3 linked regions of the Candidatus Thiodictyon syntrophicum genome follow. The protein of the gene in region 2 interacts with the protein of the main gene of each other region in a pairwise test. Links are inferred from orthologs where the notes say so. Each region holds a gene or a part of one and is shown on either strand. Other genes may lie near its edges.

Evidence for each region.
Region 1: the proteins of THSYN_RS12465 (region 2) and lysA interact in binary tests that used the Escherichia coli proteins (3 or more experiments, as listed by UniProt). The link is inferred for Candidatus Thiodictyon syntrophicum from one-to-one orthologs.
Region 3: the proteins of THSYN_RS12465 (region 2) and secB interact in binary tests that used the Escherichia coli proteins (3 or more experiments, as listed by UniProt). The link is inferred for Candidatus Thiodictyon syntrophicum from one-to-one orthologs.

What each region holds. Positions count from the first base shown.
Region 1 is NZ_CP020370.1:591,166-597,197, reverse strand. What follows is about bases 3,057-6,028. They hold lysA (diaminopimelate decarboxylase), read right to left. Parts: upstream 5,181-6,028; coding sequence 3,933-5,180; downstream 3,057-3,932. Other genes in these bases: THSYN_RS02555 (META domain-containing protein), read right to left, coding at 5,555-6,028; THSYN_RS02560 (LptM family lipoprotein), read right to left, coding at 5,180-5,470; THSYN_RS02570 (class I SAM-dependent methyltransferase), read right to left, coding at 3,256-3,936; dapF (diaminopimelate epimerase), read right to left, coding at 3,057-3,256. Outside these bases: THSYN_RS02590 (helicase-related protein), read left to right, coding at 1-659; tyrosine recombinase XerC, read right to left, coding at 673-1,581; THSYN_RS02580 (DUF484 family protein), read right to left, coding at 1,578-2,429; more of dapF, read right to left, coding at 2,426-3,056; more of THSYN_RS02555, read right to left, coding at 6,029-6,032. UniProt on the Escherichia coli protein: Specifically catalyzes the decarboxylation of meso-diaminopimelate (meso-DAP) to L-lysine. Is not active against the DD- or LL-isomers of diaminopimelate.
Region 2 is NZ_CP020370.1:2,951,602-2,959,423, forward strand. Bases 3,083-5,988 are described here. They hold THSYN_RS12465 (response regulator transcription factor), read right to left. Parts: upstream 4,931-5,988; coding sequence 4,235-4,930; downstream 3,083-4,234. Other genes in these bases: THSYN_RS12460 (HAMP domain-containing sensor histidine kinase), read right to left, coding at 3,083-4,229; THSYN_RS12470 (PepSY-associated TM helix domain-containing protein), read left to right, coding at 5,130-5,988. Also shown: THSYN_RS12440 (enoyl-CoA hydratase/isomerase family protein), read left to right, coding at 538-1,314; THSYN_RS12445 (hypothetical protein), read left to right, coding at 1,604-1,855; THSYN_RS35885 (hypothetical protein), read left to right, coding at 1,976-2,116; THSYN_RS35890 (hypothetical protein), read left to right, coding at 2,299-2,628; more of THSYN_RS12460, read right to left, coding at 2,886-3,082; more of THSYN_RS12470, read left to right, coding at 5,989-6,119; THSYN_RS12475 (AAA family ATPase), read right to left, coding at 6,398-7,822. UniProt on the Escherichia coli protein: Response regulator member of the two-component regulatory system CpxA/CpxR which responds to envelope stress response by activating expression of downstream genes including cpxP, degP, dsbA and ppiA.
Region 3 is NZ_CP020370.1:23,042-29,062, forward strand. What follows is about bases 3,057-6,017. They hold secB (protein-export chaperone SecB), read right to left. Parts: upstream 4,792-6,017; coding sequence 4,321-4,791; downstream 3,057-4,320. Other genes in these bases: THSYN_RS00110 (M48 family metallopeptidase), read left to right, coding at 3,057-3,287; THSYN_RS00115 (NAD(P)H-dependent glycerol-3-phosphate dehydrogenase), read right to left, coding at 3,284-4,324; THSYN_RS00125 (rhodanese-like domain-containing protein), read right to left, coding at 4,849-5,277; THSYN_RS00130 (ArsR/SmtB family transcription factor), read right to left, coding at 5,425-5,667; THSYN_RS00135 (S41 family peptidase), read left to right, coding at 6,013-6,017. Also shown: THSYN_RS00105 (type I restriction endonuclease subunit R), read left to right, coding at 1-2,509; more of THSYN_RS00110, read left to right, coding at 2,496-3,056; more of THSYN_RS00135, read left to right, coding at 6,018-6,021. UniProt on the Escherichia coli protein: One of the proteins required for the normal export of some preproteins out of the cell cytoplasm. It is a molecular chaperone that binds to a subset of precursor proteins, maintaining them in a translocation-competent state.

The DNA.
Region 1 (6,032 bases), 2.4 Mb from region 2 along the record:
AGCCCGGTTGCGTGCGCCGCATTGCCGTCAGGCCGCAGGGGCTGGACCTGGAGTGCGTGGCCTTTGTTGTCGCGATACAGGAAGGCGAAGGCTGGGCGCCGCGGCTGATTGCCGACCTGGATAGCCTGGCCGGGATCGATCTCGACGACTCTGCAACGCTTTCCGAGGCCGATGCAGAATCCTTTGTGACCCGACTTCAGGAGATGGCGGACGCGGAATTTCGGCTCACCGCCCACGTCGCCGACCTGGAGGCGGACAACCAGCGATCCGGCCGCGCCCAAGCGGCGTTGGCGCTCGGAACTGCCTATGGGCTCATCACCGGGCGTCAGAAGTTCGGCAACGCCGATGACAACTTCTGGAAGGAACTCGACGCCTGCCGACGGCTGGTGGCGGAGCGCACCGCGCAGGGTGGGGGCCTCACCGTCCAGCGGGTGCCGAGCGTCTACGACCAGGTGGCCACGGCCTTCGTGCCGTTCGAGGTCAAACGCAAGATCAGCGACGAGAGCTTCTGGGTCGATACGGCCCCGGCGCCGTTGCTGAACGCGGCCCTGGATGCCGCGGCCCGGGTTGCCGCCGGGATCAAGCGCAAAAAGGCCGATCTGACCACGGACTTTGCGTTGACCCGGATTGCGGCTGAGATGAAACGGGCCATTGTGTGAACCCGGTATCCTTTCATGGCTTACGCTTGGCCCTGGGATGCGCTTGGTCATAGACCTGGGCCAAGTGCTGAAAATCAAGGTGGGTGTAAATCTGGGTGGTGCTGATGTCGGCGTGCCCGAGCAGTTCCTGGACGGCGCGCAGGTCCCCGGACGACTCCAGCAGGTGGCTGGCGAACGAGTGGCGCAGCAGGTGCGGGTGCACATTGCGGGTGGCGCCCTGTTCCTGTGCCCACTGGGCGACCCGGGTGCGGACCGTGCGGGGGTGGATGCGGCTGCCGCGGCTGCTGACGAAGAGCGCGGGTTCGTCGCCCGCGGCCAGATTGGCGCGTACCCGCAGCCAGTGCTGCACGGCCGCGCGCGCCTGGGCGCCGACCGGGACCCGCCTGGTCTTGGCGCCCTTGCCGGTGACGCTGAGCATGGCGTCGGCCATGTCGATGTCGCCTAAGTTGACGCTGACCAGTTCGGCCAGGCGCAGCCCGGACGAGTAGAACAGTTCGATCATGGCGGTATCGCGGATGGCGAGCAGGTCATCCACCGGGCGGTCGAGCAGGCTGCACAACTGATCGGCGTCCAGGGTGGCGGGGAGTTTGCGCGCCGTCTTGGGGGCGCGGATGCCCACCGCGGGGTTGTTCTGGGCGCGCCCCTCGCGCAGCAGCCAGCGATAGAGGCTGCGCAGGCTCGACAGTTCGCGTTGCAGGGTGCGCCCGCAGACCCCGGTGCGGTGCCGCCAGGCGACATAGCGGCGGATCTGCTGCTGGTCCAGGCGGGTGATGGCGTCCGGTGTCCCGCCGGCCGCGGTCAGCCAGGCGGTGAGCCGCTCCAGGTCCGCCCGATAGGCGCAGAGCGTCGGCTCGGCCAGGCGCCGCTCGTGGGCCAGGTGGGCGAGGAAGGGCTCGATGGGGCTCCCTTCCGGCTCGCTCATTCCGGGACCGTCTTCTTGGTGCGCTTGCGCCGGGTCGGCGTCGGCTTGGGTTCGTCCTCGCTCGCGGGGGCCGGGGGCGGCGGCGTCACCGCGCTCGGCACTTCAGGCGGCAGCATCTGCAGCTTGCAGCTCACGATCTCGCCCAGGCGGTCCAGGAGGTCGGTGCGCATGTCGGGCTTGAAGCGGTCCGGGTCGGCGGCCCCGATGGCGAGTACGCCGCAGCGTCCGTTCGCGCGGATCGGTATCAGGGCGGCGCAGTGGACCTGCTCGCCCGCGGGATCATGCAGATCGCCGAACAGGGCCGCGTTCTTGGCCTCGTCAAGCGGGCCGCACAGGGCGTGCTTGCGCTCCAGGAAGTCCCGGAAGGCGGCGACCAGGGGATCGGGGTCCCCGACCGCGGGGTCCACCGGGAAGACCTTGAGGGTGACCGCCTGGGCGCTGAACTCGTGCATCAGGCCCTCCTGGAGCGCGGCGCTGACCCGCGTAAGATCCGGGGCGGCGATCAGGGCGAGCACCAGCGCGTGCAGGCGGGCGGAGAAGGACTCGTACTCGCGGGCGCGGGCGATGAGCTGTGCCAGCCGGCCGCGCTCGGTCTCGAGTTGCGCGCGCAGCACCCTGACCTGGCGCTCGATCAGCGAGACCGCCGCACCGGCCGCGGTGTGGGGGATGTGCAGCTCGGCCAGGATCTGCGGGTTGGACGCGAAGTAGTCCGGATGACCCTGCAGATAGGCGGCGACCGCCGCCGCCGCGGTCGCCCCGGCGCCCTCCCCCGGTGCGGGCCCTGCGGTGATCGCGGCCTCGCTCGCCCCGGCCCCGGCCGCGCCCCCCTCGCCCTTTGTCTTTCTCATGGCTCGATCTCCCCCTCGAAGACCCGTTGTGCCGGTCCGGTCATCTGGACCGCTCCCCCGTTGACCGACCACTCTATCACAAGGTCCCCGCCGGGCAGGCTGACCCGCACCCGCGGCCCGAGCAGACCGCGGGTGCGTCCGCTCACCACCGCCGCGCAGGCCCCGGTCCCGCAGGCCAGGGTCTCACCGGTGCCGCGCTCGTAGACGCGCAGCCGGACCTGATCCGGCGCCAGCACCTGCATGAAGCCCACGTTCACCCGTTGAGGGAAGCGCGGGTGGGACTCGATGCGGGGGCCGAGCCGCGCCACCGGCGCCGTCTTGGTGTCCTCCACCAGCAGCACCGCATGGGGATTGCCCATGGAGACGGCGCCGATGGTGAGCGTCTCGCCGTCCACCGCGAGGTCGTAGGTCGGGGCCTGCGCATCCGCCAGAAAGGGGATGCGCGCCGGGTCCAGGATCGGGACCCCCATGTCGACCCGCACCTGGCCGTCCGGCTCGATGAAGAGACGGATCGCACCGGCGGCGGTGCCGACCGGGATCTCGGTCTGATCGCAGAGCCCCTGGTCGCGCACGAAGCGGGCGAAGCAGCGGGCGCCGTTGCCGCATTGCTCCACCTCGGACCCGTCGGCGTTAAAGATCCGGTAGTGGAAGGCGGTGCCGGGCAGCCGCGGGCGCTCCACCAGCAGCACCTGGTCGCAACCGATGCCGCGGTGCCGATCCGCCAGCCGCCGGATGGCCGCGGTGTCGAGTTCGACCACCTGGCGCACGGCGTCGATGACGACGAAGTCGTTGCCCAGGCCGTGCATCTTGGTAAACCGCAACGCCATCAGGAAGATTGTCCGTCCAGACGGCCGAAGACCGCCAAATGCCGGTCGCTCACCACCGCCACCTCCAGTGCGCTCAGGCCCGCCTGCGCCAACTGTTCCACCACCTCGGCGGGCTCGAAGGCGGCGAATAGCGAGTTGCGGAAGTCGCTGCGCAGGACCTCGGGCTCGCCGGCCGCGTAGGTCGCCACCAGGGCCTCGGCCCAACCGGCGGAGGCGGGGCGCATCAGGTCCATGATGAGCACCTGGGCGCCGGGGGCGGCGGCGGCCCGCACCGCCTGCCAGAGCACCTGGGGATTGTGCAGTTGGTGGAGCAGACTGTTGGAGAGGATCAGGTCGTAGTGGGCCTGGGGCAGGTTAGGGCTGGGCAGGCACTCGCACAGCAGCCGGGCGCGTGCGGCGACCCCGGGCAGCCGGTCCAGCGCGGCCCGGGCGTGCCCCAGCATGGCGGCGGAGCCGTCCAGGGCGTCGCAGGTCGCCTGCGGCCAGGCGCGCAGAAAGCGGCAGACGATGTCCGCCGGGCCGCAGCCGAGATCCAGCGCGCGGGCGCGGTGCAGGGGCGCGGGGTCCAGCCGGCCGAGCAGCTTGATGAAGAGTGCGTTGGACTCCGAGAAGTCGGCCTGGGCATAGGCCAGGGCCTGTTCGGCGTCCTCCATGAGTTCCGGTTCGGGACGGCGCTTCATGGGAGCGGCGACTCCCCGTTCATCAGGTCGGCGATGCTCTCCCGGCGCCGCACCAGGTGGGCCTGCCCGCCGTCCACCATGACCTCGGCGGCGCGCGGCCGGCTGTTGTAGTTGGAGCTCATGCTGAACCCGTAGGCACCGCTGCCGCGCACGGCCAGCAGGTCGCCCGGTTCCAGGGCCAGCAGGCGGTCCTTGCCCAGGAAGTCCCCGGTCTCGCACACGGGGCCCACGAGATCATAGCGGGCGGCGTCGGCCGCGCTGTCCAGGCGGACCGGAACGATGTCCTGCACCGCCTGGTAGAGGGCGGGGCGCAGCAGGTCGTTCATCGCCGCGTCCACCACGGCAAAACGCCGGTGCTCGGTGGGTTTCAGATATTCCACGCGGGTCAGCAGGATGCCGGCGTTGCCGACGATGGCGCGCCCCGGCTCCAGGATGATCTCGTGGCCGCGGCCGCCCAGGCGATGGAGCAGGGCGGCGGCATAGGCGGCGGGCTCCGGCGGGTGTTCGCCCAGGTAGCGGATACCGAGCCCGCCGCCCAAGTCCAGGTGGCCGATGGGGATGCCGGCCGCCGCCAGCCGATCGGCGAGGGCCAGCACCCGCTCCAGGGCGGCCAGGAAGGGGGCGAGATCGGTGAGTTGGGAGCCGATGTGGCAGTCGATCCCGGTGACGCGCAGGTGCGGCAGCCGCGCCGCCTGCCGGTAGACCGCCTCGGCCGCCCGGATGTCGATCCCGAACTTGTTCTCTTTGAGTCCGGTGGCGATGTAGGGGTGGGTGCGGGCGTCCACGTCCGGATTGACCCGCAGCGAGACGGGCGCGATGACACCCAGGTCCCCGGCCACCCGGTCGAGACGCTCGAGCTCCGGCACCGATTCCACGTTGAAGCAGCGGATGCCGACCTCAAGCGCCCGGCGCAGTTCATCCTCCCGCTTGCCGACCCCCGAGAAGATGACCTTGCCGGGCTCGCCCCCCGCCGCCAGCACCCGCTCCAGTTCGCCTACCGAGACGATGTCGAACCCGGAGCCGAGCCGCGCCAGAACGCTCAGCACCCCCAGGTTGGCATTGGCCTTGACCGCGAAACAGATCAGGTGCGGATGCCCCTGGAAGGCGCGGTCGAAGGCGTGCCAATGCCGCTCAAGCGTCGCCCGGGAGTAGACATAGCAGGGGGTGCCGAACTGTTGCGCGATGGCGGTGAGCGGCAGGTCCTCGGCGTGGAGCAGGTTGTCGCGGTAGTTGAAATGGTCCATTACCTGGCTCCTCCCGAGCACCCGTCGGTGCAGCCGCTCGGATTTTGCGCCGGCCATGCCAGCAGTTCGGCGTTGGTCGCCGGGGGCAGGGCCGGGGCCGGCGCCTGAGTCGGAGCCGACACCGGCGTCGGGGCCGGCGTCTTGGGCACCTCCGCGCCCTTCGCCGGGGCCTGTTGTTCGTCCGGTTTCGGCAGGAACAGGGGGCCCTTTTGCCCGCAGGCGTCGATCATGCCCAGGGTCCCGAGCGCGATCACCATGACGACGAAAGAGTTGTGGGCCCAACAGTGCATATTGACGATTGACTCGCGCGACCGGGAACGGGGGCGCCAGTGTAGCCGATCCGGCGTCGCCCGCGATCCGCAGTCCAAGGAACCTTAGGGCGTCGGCGTCGGCGGCAGGCTCCGCCGCGGTGCCTCCCCGCCACCGACCGCGCCGCCCTGGGGAGCCGTGCTTGTGGCGGGGGCCGTCAGGGCCGGTTGCGGGGTCTGCGCAGTGTCAGGCGTACCGCTGGGGAGGGCGCCGCCGCCGGCAGCGACTTCGACCTCGACCGGCCGGACCACCTCCGTGCGATAGCGGGCGGCCGGTTTGCCCTCGCCGGTGAGGAGCAGCAACTCGCCGCCCTCAATGCGGTAGCTGGTCACCGAGCCCAGGGCCGCCGCGTAGTCGCGGGCCTGTTGCGCCGCCCCGTCCGGCTTGCACGCCATGCGGGTGCTGGCCAGGGGGCCGATGGTCAGGGTCGCGCCGCTCAGGGTGTAACCGCTCATGTAGCGATTGCAGCCATCGGAGCCGCCCAGAGTGCCGTCGTCGCGGAACTCCAGGTTGATCTCGGTCCCGTTGCGGGCCGAACTGATG
Region 2 (7,822 bases):
AAGGGATTGATCACCTTCGCCCCGTCATAGCATCCCAATAGGCAATCCGGAAGCGCTCCGGCAGCCGCAGCGCATCCAGGGGCAGGGCGGCATCCGACGCGCCGTAGGGTCCGCTGTGCGGACCGCGACCGCGCGTCCGGGCGCGACCTTCGTGGATCCCCAGCACCGCCGGTCCGCGCAGGGGACCCTACGCGGGCCGCGCGGCACTTTGGTCCGGCACGGGGCGCACCGCGTCCACCTTGACCGTCGCCGACCGAGCGGCTAGGATCGCCCGTAACCTATTCACTGCCTGTTGAATTTTCCCCACGCGGCCGGCGGTCCCGCACGCGGCCGATCCTGGCGTGAGCCATTGCCCTGGAAAGAGTAGTTATCCACAGATGCACACAGATGAACACAGATAATTCATTGACTTACACCTGGCCGGGGACTTACCCTGCCGGTGATTGTGACAATAGCAATAAGCCCATGACAATTTGAAGAAAACCTGTGTTCATTTGTGTTCATCTGTGGATTTAGTATTCCCGGAAATCTAAGGTCATGACGATCCAATGCGAAACCCAGGCCCCGGTGGCCCGTGTCACGCTCGACGCGCCGGCCAGGCAAAACGCCTTGAGCGTCGACATGTGGCAGCGTCTGCGCCAGACCTTCGAGGACCTGGCCGGGCGCGACGACATCCACTGCATTGTGCTGCGCGGCGCCGGCGGCAACTTTGCCGCGGGTGCCGACATCACCGAATTTCCCCAGCAGCGCTTCGATCTCGCCTCCGGACGCCGCTACCACCTGGAGGTGATCGAGCCGGCGCTGCGGGCCGTCCGCGAGGCCCCGCAACCGGTCATCGCCGCCATCGAGGGCAGTTGTGTGGGCGGCGGGCTGGAGATCGCCGGCGTCTGCGACCTGCGCCTGGCCGCGCCCGGGAGTCGGCTCGGCGCGCCGGTGGGCAAGCTCGGCTTCCCGCTCGCCTTGCCGGAACTGGTGCCGCTGGTGCGACTGGTCGGCATCGCGCTCGCCTCCGACCTGCTGCTGACCGGCCGCCTGCTGGACGCCCACGAGGCCCTGGCCGCCGGCCTGGTGCAGCGCGTGTCCGCCGCCGACGGGCTGGATGCGCTGATCGATGAGGTGGTACGGGCCCTCTTGGCGGGTTCACCGCTCGCGGCACGCCTGAACAAGCGCAACCTGCGGATGCTGGCCGATCAGGGCGGACAATACAGCGCGGCGCAACTGGACGACAGTTTCGGCTTTTTCAGTTCGGACGACTATACCGAGGGGCTGAATGCATTCCTCGCGCACCGCAAGCCGCGGTTTCGCGGGCGCTGAACGCGTCCTGCAGACCGGCAGGGTCAGCGAGACGGCCGCTCGCGTCCGACCGCGGGCATCGTAGCACCAGCGATCGGTCGAGACTGTCACGGGTGCGGTCCCGTGAAATTCTGGTCTTCAACCCCGGCCAGCCACTACAATCCACCCAACCGGCCCCAGGCCAACGGCCAGCCGTAGGGTCCGCTGCGCGGACCGAGCCCGCGCGCGGCCCTCAGGCTCGCGCGGTAAGACACCGCACCGCGATCTGGATGTACTCAAGCCCGCCGCGGCCTTCGGCGCCTCCCGGCACTTGAGCGACGCCTTGGGCGAGGCCCTGGCCCTCGTCCCGGAGAAGCGACCGCAGACGGTGCGGGGGTTTCAGGCGCGGTTGTGGGGGGTTGGGACGGCGCCGGCCCCCGCGACGGCCGCGACCTGGACCGAGCCCAAGACCGGGATGGACTTCGTGCGGGTGCCGGGGGACAGTTTCCAGATGGAGTCCAAGGCTTCAGCCTTGGTGCGCCCCTCCAAGGCTGAAGCCTTGGACTCCAGCGCCTTGGGCTGACAGCGGTTGCTTGCCGAGGCGCGGCGCCTGGGAACGGGAGACTCTTGCGCGATGTTCCAGGGCATGATGGCCTCCTTATGTCTCTTTGTTGCGTCCATTCGCTCGCGCGACCATCCATCCATGAACACGACGACCCCCTGGCACCGCCTGCTCGGCATGGTCCTGACCGACCTCTTCACCGGTCGCCCCTGGCGGGTGGAACTGGAACAAGAGCTGGCGCTCAAGAGCCAGCGCCTCGATATCCTCATCATCGAGCGATAGTCGGGCGAGGCCACCAGTACCCAAGCGCAGGACCTCGCCGGTCTGCCCGACGGTCTGGAGACCCTGGCCGCACACAACCTGCTGACCTACAAATCGCACCATGAGGCACTCGATATCTGGGCGCTGGAGGAACTGACGGGGCACTATGTCACCTATCGGAACGCGGAACACTCGGACAACTGTTGCAACATCATCTAACCACTGCCTATCGCCTGGAGGTGCCTGACATGGCCTACACCGTCGATGACTTCATGCGTGATACCTACGAACTGATTGCCCGTGACCTGGCCGCGTTGACCCCCCAACTGCGCGCTGCGGCGCTCGCACACTTGGACGTGGAGGAGCGTCTGGCTGGGCTGACGCCTGAGGAGCGCCTGCGTGGGCTGGCACCCGAGGAGCGACTGCGCGGTCTTGATCTGGAGGAGCGTCTGCGCGGCCTCGATCCGGAGGATCGCCTACGCGGGCTCGACCCCGAGTTGATCAAGGCTTGGCTCAAGCGCTCGGATCACTGAGGCCAGGGCCCGGTGGCAGGTTCCAGGTGCCCCGTATAGGAAGAGAATCCAACTGGGCTATCCGAATCTGGAGGTGGTCGAGTCGGAACCCGCGGGACGCGCACTGCAACAGATCAAGGAGCGGGGCTATGTCGACAAATACCGGGCGGCGGGCCAGCCCATCCATCTGATCGGGATCGAGTTCAGCCGGGAGAGCCGCACCCTGGTCGGCTTCGAGGTCGAGACGCTATGAAACCCTTCCTATCTGTTCCTGGCAGTCAGCCGCAAGCGACCCCCGGCATCACGATCTCCACCGTCAAGCCGCCCCCCGGCCGATTGCGGGCGCGAATAGTCCCCCCATGCGCCTCAATGGCCCGCCGGGCGATGGCCAGCCCCAGACCGAAGCCGGCGGTCGGGGTCCTGGTCTCGCTGCGGAAGAAGGGCTCGAAAATGGCTTCCAGGTCCCCCTCGGGAACACCGGGTCCGCGGTCGGAGACGCTCACCAGCAGCCGCTCGGGTGCCCCGTTGGGATCGGGGCGCCGCGCGATCTGCACCTCGACCCTGCTCCCGACCGCGGTGAACTTGACCGCATTGCGGACCACATTCTCCAGGGCGCGGTGCAGGAGCTCGACGTTGGCGGTGACCGGTGCCTCGCCCGTGCCGACGAACCCGACCTCGCGCCCGCACGGCTGCGCCTCGAACCGGGCGTCGCGCGCGACCTCCCGCACCAGTTCGACCAGGTCGATCTCCTCGTCCGCGACCCTCGCCATCCCGGCCTGCATCCGCGCCAGGGTCAGGATCTCACCGACCAGTTGATCGAGCCGCCCCGCTTCGCGCTCGATGCGATCGAGCGTCTCGGCGAGCCGTTCCGGCCGCTGCCGCGCCAGGCCGATGGCGGCCTCCAGCCGCGCCAGGGGCGAGCGCAGTTCATGGGAGACATCGTGCAGCAACCGCCGCTGGGAGTTGACCAGGGTCTGCAACTGCCCGGCCATGCGATCGAAATCGCGCCCGAGGTCGGCGATCTCATCGCGCCGTCGCCCCATGCGCGCGCCGATGCGCGTGTCGAGCCGGCCCGCCGCCGCGGCGTCGAAGGCGCCGCGCAGGTGGCGGATCGGGGTCGACAGATACCAGGCGAGCCAGGCGCTGAAGGCGAGGCTCGCCAGGACGGCGACGCCGATCAGCAGCAACAGCGGCATGTGATGGAGCGGCTCGCGACCATCGGTCGGCAGGAATACCAGATAGTCGCGCCCCGCCATCCGTTCCACCCGGGCAATGCGCGGTTCCTGGCCCTCCTGCGCCAGCCGGTGGGCCTGCGTCAGCAGGTCCGGGGGGACGCCGCGCCCCAGCAATTCATGCCCGGCATCATCGACGACATAGACCTGCGCGCCGACGTGCAGGGCGCGTGATTCCTCCAGGAAACCGCGCAGCGCCGCGCTGCCGCCGTGCTGGAAGACCTGCGCCGCCGCCGCCACCAGAAAGGCGGTGCGGGGTCCGCCCGCCAGGTCCTGCCCGCGCTCGATGAGCGCCTGCTGGTGGAGCAGGAACAGGGTCGCCGCGCCCAGGCCGGCCGCGAGCAGGGCCAACCAGAAGGCGAAAAAGAACTTCCAGAACAGACGGCCCATGGACGCTACTCCCGGACCAACTGGTAGCCCAGGCCGCGCACCGTCTGGATCGGCGAACGCCCCTCGGCATCGAGTCCGAGCTTGTGCCGGATGCTGCTCAGGTGCACGTCGATGCCGCGGTCATAACGGGCCAGCGGACGGCCCAGGGCCTGCTGCGAGAGTTCCTGTTTGCTCACCACCCGGCCGGCATTGCGCACCAGCACCTCCAGCAGATTGAACTCGGTACTGGTGAGTTCGAGCGGTTGGCCCTGCCACTCCAGGCTGCGCCGCTCCGGCCACAGGGTCAGTGCCCCGGCCGTCAGCGGTCCGCAAGACGCGCCGTCGGGTTCCTGCACCTGGGTGCGCCGCAAGATGGCCCGGATGCGCGCGACCAGTTCACGCGGGGTGCAGGGTTTGGGCACATAGTCGTCGGCGCCGAGTTCGAGTCCGACGATGCGGTCCACGTCGTCACCCCGCGCCGTGAGCATCAGCACCGGCAGGCGGCGGTCCTGCGCCCGGATGCGGCGCAGCGCCTCGATGCCGTTGCAGCCCGGCATCATCACGTCCAGCACGACGATCGCATAGGCGCCCGACAGGGCCGCACGCACACCGGTCTCGCCATCCTGCACGGCCGTGGCCGCGAAACCCTCCTGGTCGAGATACTCGGTCAGCATCTCGCCCAGTTCGCGGTCATCATCGACCAATAAGACCTTCGTCATCATCGCCACCCGCCGCACTTGTCATGGGAGTCGACCATCATCGCGCCCCGCGCCTGAAAGCCAAGGGCATTAACCGCTTCTTTCAAATCTTTACCTGTCTTTACACCAGACTGACCCAGGTTAACGCGGACCCCGGCTAAGGTAACGGCAGTCCTGCTGCACCGGCAGGAACGACTGTTCAACCATGCCGAGGACCTCGAACATGTTTTTGAAACAACTCAAGCGCCCGCTCCTGGTCGCTCACCGCTGGCTGGCCCTGATCCTGGCCCCCGTCTTCCTGCTCATCCTGCTGTCCGGGGCCATCCTCGCCTTCAAGCCGATCCTGGGTACCGACGGCGCCGCGCAGTCCACCCCCCGGGTCAGCGTCGGCGCGCTCGCCGCGGCGCTCGATGCCATCGATCCGGCCGGGCGGGCGGCCGCGGTCAGTCTCTCGGCCGACGGGCGCTCGATCGACCTGAAGTCCAAAGACCCTGCCGTGGCGGGCACCTATGATGTCGCAACGCGGACTGCCGCCGCGGGCCAGGGCTTTGACCTGTTCGCCTTTGCGCTCAATCTTCACAAGAATCTGCTGATCGGTGCCGGCTTGCTGGTCGAAATCGCCACCTATGCCATGGTCGCACTCCTGCTCGCCGGACTCGCGTTTGGTCTGCCCAGGCTGCGCAACACGCTCGGGGGCTGGCACCGCGGCCTGGGGTGGTTCGCGTTCCCGCTGCTCGCGCTGCTGCCGGTCACCGGACTGCTGATGACGCTGCACGTCGGTAAGCCGGCAGTCCCCGCCCTCACAGCCGGTGAACCTATCTCCCTGGCGCAGGCGATCAAGGCGGTGCCGCTGCCGGCTGACGGTCAGATCGTCATGGCACGGCGCTTTCAGGCGGGCAGCGCCATGGTCAAGACGGCCTCACCCGCGGGCGAGTTGGTCCATGTGGTCCAATCCAACGGCCAGGTCGCGCTCACCGGGTCGCCGGGTTGGGTGGACGCGGTGCACGAAGGCACCTGGGCGGGCGCCTGGTCAGGCGTGCTGAATCTGGTGTCCGCCCTGCTTCTGATGGGATTGACCGTCACGGGACTCTATTCCTGGCTGCGCCGCCGACCGTGGGCGCGTCGGGCCGGTCGGGTTGCGACCGCAGGGCGGCCCCAGGCGTCTCCTCGGAAGGCGGCCGTCGACCCGAGGCTCACTCCGGTCGCGCAGTGACGCCGCCTTGCCCCCCTCTGGAGGCTCACTGCAATTGAGTTAAGGCGCGCTCGCCGACCACGTCCCCTCTGCCTGGAGTCCAAGGCTTCAGCCTTGGCGCGCTCCAAGGCTAACGGCCATGGCGCCCGCGCCACCCCGAAAGATGAAAGTGCGGGCGCCATGGCCGTTCCCTCTCCCCGGCCCTCCCCCAGCGGGGGAGGGAGACTTGGAGCGCGCTCCCGGCGCGATTTTCGCGGTAAGCCTTGGACTCCAGGCGGCGAAGGCCGCACAGCGCCCCGCTACAAATCCACCATCCGCGCCCGGCGCCCGGCAACGGTGTCGCTTGGGACCGGCGGCTCGTCGGCCGCGGCCTCCGCGGCCTGGCGGCAGTTGGTCTGCGCCCACTGGCGCAGCGCCGCAACCTCCCGCGCCCGGGAGCGGGCCAGCGGGATGATCTCGCCGGCGGACTTCAGCAGATGCTCGGTGCGCAACTCCTGCCCCGGGTCCGCATACGCCTCGTAGAGTGCGTTGATGACCAGTTCTTCCAGCTCCGCCCCGCTGAAGCCCTCGGTGGCGCGGACGACACCGGCGAGGTCGTAGTCGGTGGGTACGCGCTTGCGCCGACCCAGGTGGATCATCAGGATCTCGGCGCGGTTGCGCGCGGTGGGCAGGTCCACAAAAAAGATCTCATCCAGGCGGCCCTTGCGCAGCAGTTCGGGCGGAAGCTGGGAGATGTCGTTGGCGGTGGCCACCACGAACACCGGCTGGGTCTTCTCCTCCATCCAGGTCAGCAGGGTACCGAAGACCCGGGTGCTGACCCCGCTGTCGCCGCTGCCGCCGATTCCGGACAGGCCCTTCTCCAACTCGTCGATCCACAACACGCAGGGGGCCACCCCCTCGGCCACCGCCAGCGCCTTGCGCATACGCTCCTCGGACTCGCCCACCAGCCCGGCAAAGACCCGGCCCAGGTCGAATTTCAGGAGCGGCTTCTGCCACTCCGCCGCCACCGCCTTGGCGCAGAGGCTCTTGCCGCAGCCCGGCACCCCCACCAACATGACCCCGCGCGGGTTGGGCAGGCCGAAGTCGCGCGCCTTCTGCGAGAAGCCCTCGTTGCGCTGGCGCAGCCAGGTCTTGAGGTTACCCAGGCCGCCGATGCCGCCGAAGTCCTCCACCGCCGCCGTGTATTCCAGTATCCCGGACTTGCGGATGATCTGTTCCTTCTCCTCCAGGATGGATTTCACGTCGGCCCCGGTCAGTCCCTGCTGGCTGACGATCGCCTTGGCCAGGGCATTCTCCGCCTCCGAGCGCGTGAGTCCCTGGCACGCCTTGACGATGGCGTCCGTGGCGTCCTCGGTCAGGCTCAAAGTCACCGTCGGGTTATCGCGCACCTGCTCCACCAGACGCTTGAGCACCTCGCGATACTCGTCCTCGGTGGGCAGCGGCAGGTCCACCACCGTCACGTCTTTTTGCAGCTCGGTCGGAATCGCCAGCAGCGGGGAGAGCCACAGCAGGGTGCGCGGCGAGCCCTTGAGTTCCGGCACCAGGTCGCGCAGCAGCCGGATCAGGAGCGCGGCGTCCGGGGCGTTGTCCTTGAGATACGGGTGAAAGTCCTTGAACAGGAACAGCGCCCCCTCCTGGTACCCGGCGACGAAGGCCAGAGCGCGCTCGGGCCGGCGGGTATCCTCCTTGGTCGCCGGGCGCCCCTGCGGGTCCACGAAGCCGCG
Region 3 (6,021 bases), 2.9 Mb from region 2 along the record:
GCGGCACCTCGACACCTGGGGTTCCTGGCTCTCCAAATACCCGGACGTGAAAGGTTGGTGGAATGACCCGGCGGCGGACGACCCGGACGATCCGCTGGAATTGCCGGTCAAGGGCCTGCTGCGACTGGCGCCCTGCCATGTGCTCGACTTTCTGCAACACTTCGTCGTGTTCGAGACCAAGAAGGGGCGCACCATCAAGAAGGTGGCCCGCTATCAGCAGTTCGAGGCGGTGAACGACATCGTGGACCGCATCCTGGCGCTGATCGGCAAGCCGGTCGGCGCCCAGGACCGCACCGGTCTGGTGTGGCACACCCAGGGGTCCGGCAAGAGTCTGACGATGATCTTCGCCGCCTACAAGCTCGCCCGACTCCTGGGGTTGAACAACCCGACTATCCTGATCGTGGTGGACCGGCGCGACCTGAAGACCCAGATTGCCGACGATTTCGACGCCTGTGACTTCCCCGGCGTACGCAAGGCGCTGGGCGTCCAGGACTTGAAGGCCATCCTGCGCGGCTCGCGGCAGCCCCAGCGTGGCACCTTCGTCACCACCCTTCAATCCTTCCAGCAGATGGGTGACCTGAAGCCGCTGGCGGAGGACAACATCATCACCCTGGTGGACGAGTGCCACCGCTCTCAAAAAGGCGGCACCGCGGACAGCTACGCCATGACCATGCGCGTGAAGCTGCCCAACGCCTTCCGCTTCGGCCTCACCGGGACGCCCATCGACCGGGCGATGACCAACACCCATCGCGACTTCGGCCCGGTGATCGACGGCCAGCAGGAGCGTTATCTCAGCTATTACGGCATCAAGCGCGCGATCAAGGACGGCGCCACCCTGGAGGTGCACTACCTGCGGGACAAGGTGCCCTTCATCGTCGATGAGAAGGCCCTGAATGTCGGCTTTGAGCAGATGTGCACGGAGATGGAGGTCGAGGACGAAGCGGCGAAGGACCTGATCCAGCGCCAACGTTCGCAGTGGAAAGAGCTGGCCCGCCACCCGGACCGGGTGGAGATCGTCACAGCCAAGATGCTGGAGCACTTCCTCGCCTACCCCGACCCGAGCGGTTTCAAGGCGCAACTGGTGGGTGTGGACCGCATTGCCTGCGCCCGCTTCAAGGACGCACTGGACACCAAGCTCAAGGCGCGCGGACTGCCGCCCGATTGGTCGGACGTCATCATCTCCGAGGCCCAGAACGACGACCCCGACCTGACCCGTTTCCATTACGGTAAGCAGAAGCAGGACGACTTGATCGACTACTTCAAGCTGACACCGCCACAATGGGAAGAGTGGAACCGGGAGCGCTACGGCGAGGTGCGTGACCAGTGGCGCCCGCCGCTCAAGATTCTAATCGTCTGCGACCGGCTGCTGACGGGTTTCGATGCGCCGGTGGAGCAGGTGATGTACCTGGATAAGCCGCTGCGCGACCACAACCTGCTGCAAGCCATCGCCCGTACCAACCGGCCGCTGCCGGCCATGGACAAGCGTACCGGCCTAGTGGTGGATTACTTCGGCGTGTTCGCCAACCTGGCCAAGGCGCTCAACTTCGACGAGAACATCCGCGAGGAGGCGTTGATCGACTGGGAGGCCCTGAAGGCGACGGTGCCGGGGGAGGTGGCGCGCTGTCTGGAGACCTTCAAAGGCATCCGGATCAGCGACACCCGCGACTGCCTGCTGGCCGCCCTGCGCGCCCTCAAGGACCCCGATGCAGCCAAAGTGTTTGAGGTCAACTTCAAGAGCCTGGAGCGTCTGTGGGAGGCGGTATCGCCCGATCCGTGCCTGTATGAGCACCGGTATGTCTATAGTTGGCTCTGTGGCATCTACATCGCCTACCGCCGCCGCCAACGCGGCGCGGCCTCGAGTGCCACCTATGGCGAACTTTCGGCCAAGACCCGCGCGTTGATCCAGCAGAACACCACCTTCATGGATCTGGCCATGGCCTTGCCGGTCTTCAGGATCGATAAGGATTACCTGGGCAAGCTCGACGACCTGCCCAGCGCTGCCGACAAGGCGGCCGCGCTGGAGGCGATGCTGACGGCAGAGCTTACCGAGGACGCGGGTGGCGGTTTTACCTATCGGCAGTTGGGTGAGCGGCTGGCGCGGATCAAGGCCAACAAGGACGCGGCGGACAAGGCGGCTGAAGAGCGGCTGAAGGCCCTGCGGGACATCGCCGACGAAGCCGTCCAACGCGTCGAGGAGCCAGGCGCCCTGTACCTCACCCTGCCCGGCGAATACGCATTGTTCGTGGTCCTGCGCCAGTTTGCTGCCGGCAAGGATACGGTCTATCTGGCGACTTGCGCCCGCCGGATGGTAGCGCATCTGCGCGACAACCAGTTATTGCTGCCGGGTTGGAGTAGTTCCAAGGGCGGGCGGATGCGGGTGGAGGATTCGCTCCTGGCCGAATCCTGGAACCCGGACTATGCCGCCCTGGGCTTCGATTCGGCCGACGTCAACCCGCCATTCCTGGAACCGGCCCTTAATGAATTGGTGACCATTGATGCCGCCCGCTGAGGCGATCCGCCCCAGTGTCTTGCACCAGGTCTCGCTCGGCGGGCGGGAACTGACGTGTCGGCTGGTGCGCTCCAAGGCCGCCACCCGACTCCGGATCAAGGTCAGCAAGCCCGACGAGGTGGAGTTGATCGTACCGGAGCGCCGCACCGACGGCGAAGGATTCGCTTTTCTCACCGCCAACGCGGTTTGGGTGCTGGAGCAACTGGAGCGCGCGCAGCGTCGGCTGGCAGTGCGGCGGCCGGACCATCGGGTGCTCGGTCAGGTGCTCCTGGGCGGGGAGACCATCCCGGTCCAAGTAGTGCGTCTCGACACCTGGCTGGCTCCGAACCGGGTCGCGCTCCAAGACGGGGAGATTCAGGTCACCACCGGGCCGTACTCGCAAACGCCACCCGCGCGATCCTTGGAGAACTGGCTGCGCAAGCGGGCGCGCGCGCACATCGAGCCATACGTGAGTGAATTGAGCCAGCGCGTGAAGCGCGTGCCCGGCAAGGTCTACATCATGGATCAGCGCACCAAGTGGGGGAATTGTTCGGGGCTCGGCAACCTGTCGTTCAACTGGCGCCTGGTGATGGCGCCTGACTTCGTGCTGCGCTACATCGTCACCCACGAGGTCGTGCATCTGGCCATCCCCGACCATTCGCAGCGGTTCTGGCTGACGGTGCAGAGCTTATGCCCGAATTCGGATCGTGCGCGGCAGTGGCTGGTAGCCAACGCGGACCGGCTCATCATGGCCGACTGCATCGCGGCCGTGGCACAGGAAGATATTGGTCAGCCTTAGCCAAACTCCGCCTTCGGCTCCCGCTCCAGCAGCGCCGCCGTGGCCGCCAGCGGCGGCACCCCCTCATAAAGCACCTGATAAACCTGTTCGCTGATCGGCATCTCGACCCCCAGGCGGTGGGCGAGGGTGCGTACGGCCGCGGCCGTGATCACGCCCTCGACCTCCTGTCCGATGGCCGCCCGCGCCTGCGCGACGCTGGCGCCCCGCGCCAGGGCCAGGCCGAGGCGGCGGTTGCGCGATTGATCGTCGGTGCAGGTCAGGACCAGGTCGCCGACCCCGGCCAGGCCCATGAAGGTCTCGGGTCGACCGCCCAAGGCGGCGCCGAGCCGGATCAATTCGCTCAGGCCGCGGGTGATCAAGGCGGCACGGCTATTGGCCCCGAAGCCGAGGCCGTCGGCGATGCCGGTGGCGATGGCCAGTACGTTCTTGGCGGCGCCGCAGATCTCCACGCCCACCAGGTCTGAACTGGTGTAGGCGCGGAAGCGCCCGCCATGGAGCAGGCCCGCGGTGCGGCGGGCAAATGCCTGGTCCTCGGAGGCCACGGTGACCGCCGTGGGCAGCCCTATGGCGACCTCGCGGGCAAAGCTGGGTCCCGAGACGATCGCCAGGCTCTCGCCCGGCAGGCCCCGCTCGGCCAGGGTGTGCAAGAGTGCGCCGCTCTGGGGCTCCAGCCCCTTGGTCGCCCAGGCGAGCCCGATGCCCCGCGGCAGGCGCGTGCCCAGGGCCGTGATCACCTCGGCGAAGGCGTGGCTCGGCACCACCGCCAGGCAGGCGGCGGCGCCGGACAGGGTCTCCTCCAGCGATTGCTGGGGCACCAGCCCCGGGGGGAAGGGGACGCCGGGGAGGAAGCGCCGGTTCTCCCCGTGGGCGCGCAGTTCGGCGATCTGGTCCGACTCGTTGCCCCAGAGCCGGACCCGATGGCCGTTGCGGCACAACTGGATCGCGAGCGCCGTCCCCCAGGACCCGGACCCGAGGACGGCGATGTCGATGCCCACCGGGTCACTCGCTACCGGGTCACTCAGCACCCGGTCGCTCAATGCTGCCGCGCCCCTTCGGCCTCCGCCGCCGCCTGTTGCTGGTGTTGGGCGAACAGGGCGTCGAAGCTGACATGCTGGAGGACCAGTTGCGGGAAGCTGCCCTTGGTCACCAGGTCGGACACGGCCTCGCGTGCGTAGGGGAACAGCAGGTTGGGGCAATAGGCGCCGAGCATGGGGCCCAGTTCCTCCTCCGAGAACCCCCCCAGGGTGAAGATGCCGGCCTGGTGGACCTCGACGATGAAGGCCGTCTTGTCGCCGACCTTGGCCGTGACGGTGACGGACAGCACCACCTCGTAGGTCTGCTCGTCGAGCCGGTTGACCTTGGTGTTGAGATTGAGCTCGTTTTGCGGCTTCCACTCGCCGCGGAAGACCTCCGGCGCATTGGGCGACTCGAAGGACAGGTCCTTGAGGTAGGTGCGTTGGACGGCGAACTGCCGCTCCAGGTTGGTCTGATCGTTCTCGGCCATGGAATACCTTGCTAGTGACGTTAGTGTCGGGGACGAAGGGGCAACGGGGGCCTCGACTCAGCGCTTCTTGCGCGACAGCGGCAGGTTCGCCGCCTGCCAGGCGAGGATGCCGCCCTTGAGGTTGTAGACCTCCTCGAAACCCTGCTTGCGCAGGTGTTCGCACGCGGCCCCGGACTGGCCGCCCGACCGACAGTTGACGATGATCGGCTTGCCCTTGTACTTGCCAAGGACCGCCAGTTGGTTCTTGAAGCCGTTCATCGGGATGTTGACCGCGTTGACGATATGACCGGCGGCGAAGTCGGCCGCCGAGCGCACGTCGATCACCGTCGCGTCCTTGTGGTTGATCATCTCGGTGGCCCCCAGGGGCTCGACGTTGCCGCGCTCCCCGACGATCAGATTGTGGATCAAGAGCCCCAGGATCACGACGAGCGCGACGAACAGGTACCAATTGTGGACGACGAACTCAAACAGTTGGCTGACCTGCATCGGGCTTGATTCTCTGAATGGATGGGAAGGGGGCCGCCCGCTGGGCGGTCTCGCCAGGGCGTCGCCGGGCGGCCGACGGCGACCTGGTGGGCGCAGTATAAGGAGGGCGGGCGCGGGAGTCACTCCGGGACGCGCCGGCCAGCCGCTTCAGGCGTGCTGGCAGAACACCTCACGCATCATGCCGATGAGGCGCAGTGTGCGGGCGTCGCCCACCCGGTAGAAGACCCGGTTGGCGTCCTTGCGCGAGGCCAGGATGCCCTTGTCGCGCAGGATGGCGAGGTGCTGGGAGATGTTGCTCTGGGAGGTGCCGACGTGGTCGACGATGTCCTGGACGCTGACCTCCTGCTCACCCAAGGTGCAGAGGATCTTCAGGCGCAGTGGGTGGGACATGGCCTTGAGCGAGCGGGAGGCGCGCTCGATGTCCTCGTCGTCCGCGAAGAGGCTCGTCGCGTCGGCTCCTTCACCGGGGTCATTCAACACCGGTTGAGGCGCTTGACTCGCGGGGCTGACCGTCGCGTGGGTGCTGGATAAATTTTTCACAATACGATAATAAGCTTTTTTTCGGTCCTTGCGAAGCGCCGGGATGCAGGCGCCGCCCGCGCCGGCCGCGGGCTCGGACTATACTTGCGGCCGGTCTAGGCCCCGCGGCCCCCCGCACCCATTTAGAATGTTCGGCATCCTGGCCGCTAACCCCGTGCCACACCCCCTTCACCCGGTATCCGGACCCGCAAGACTATGCCCACA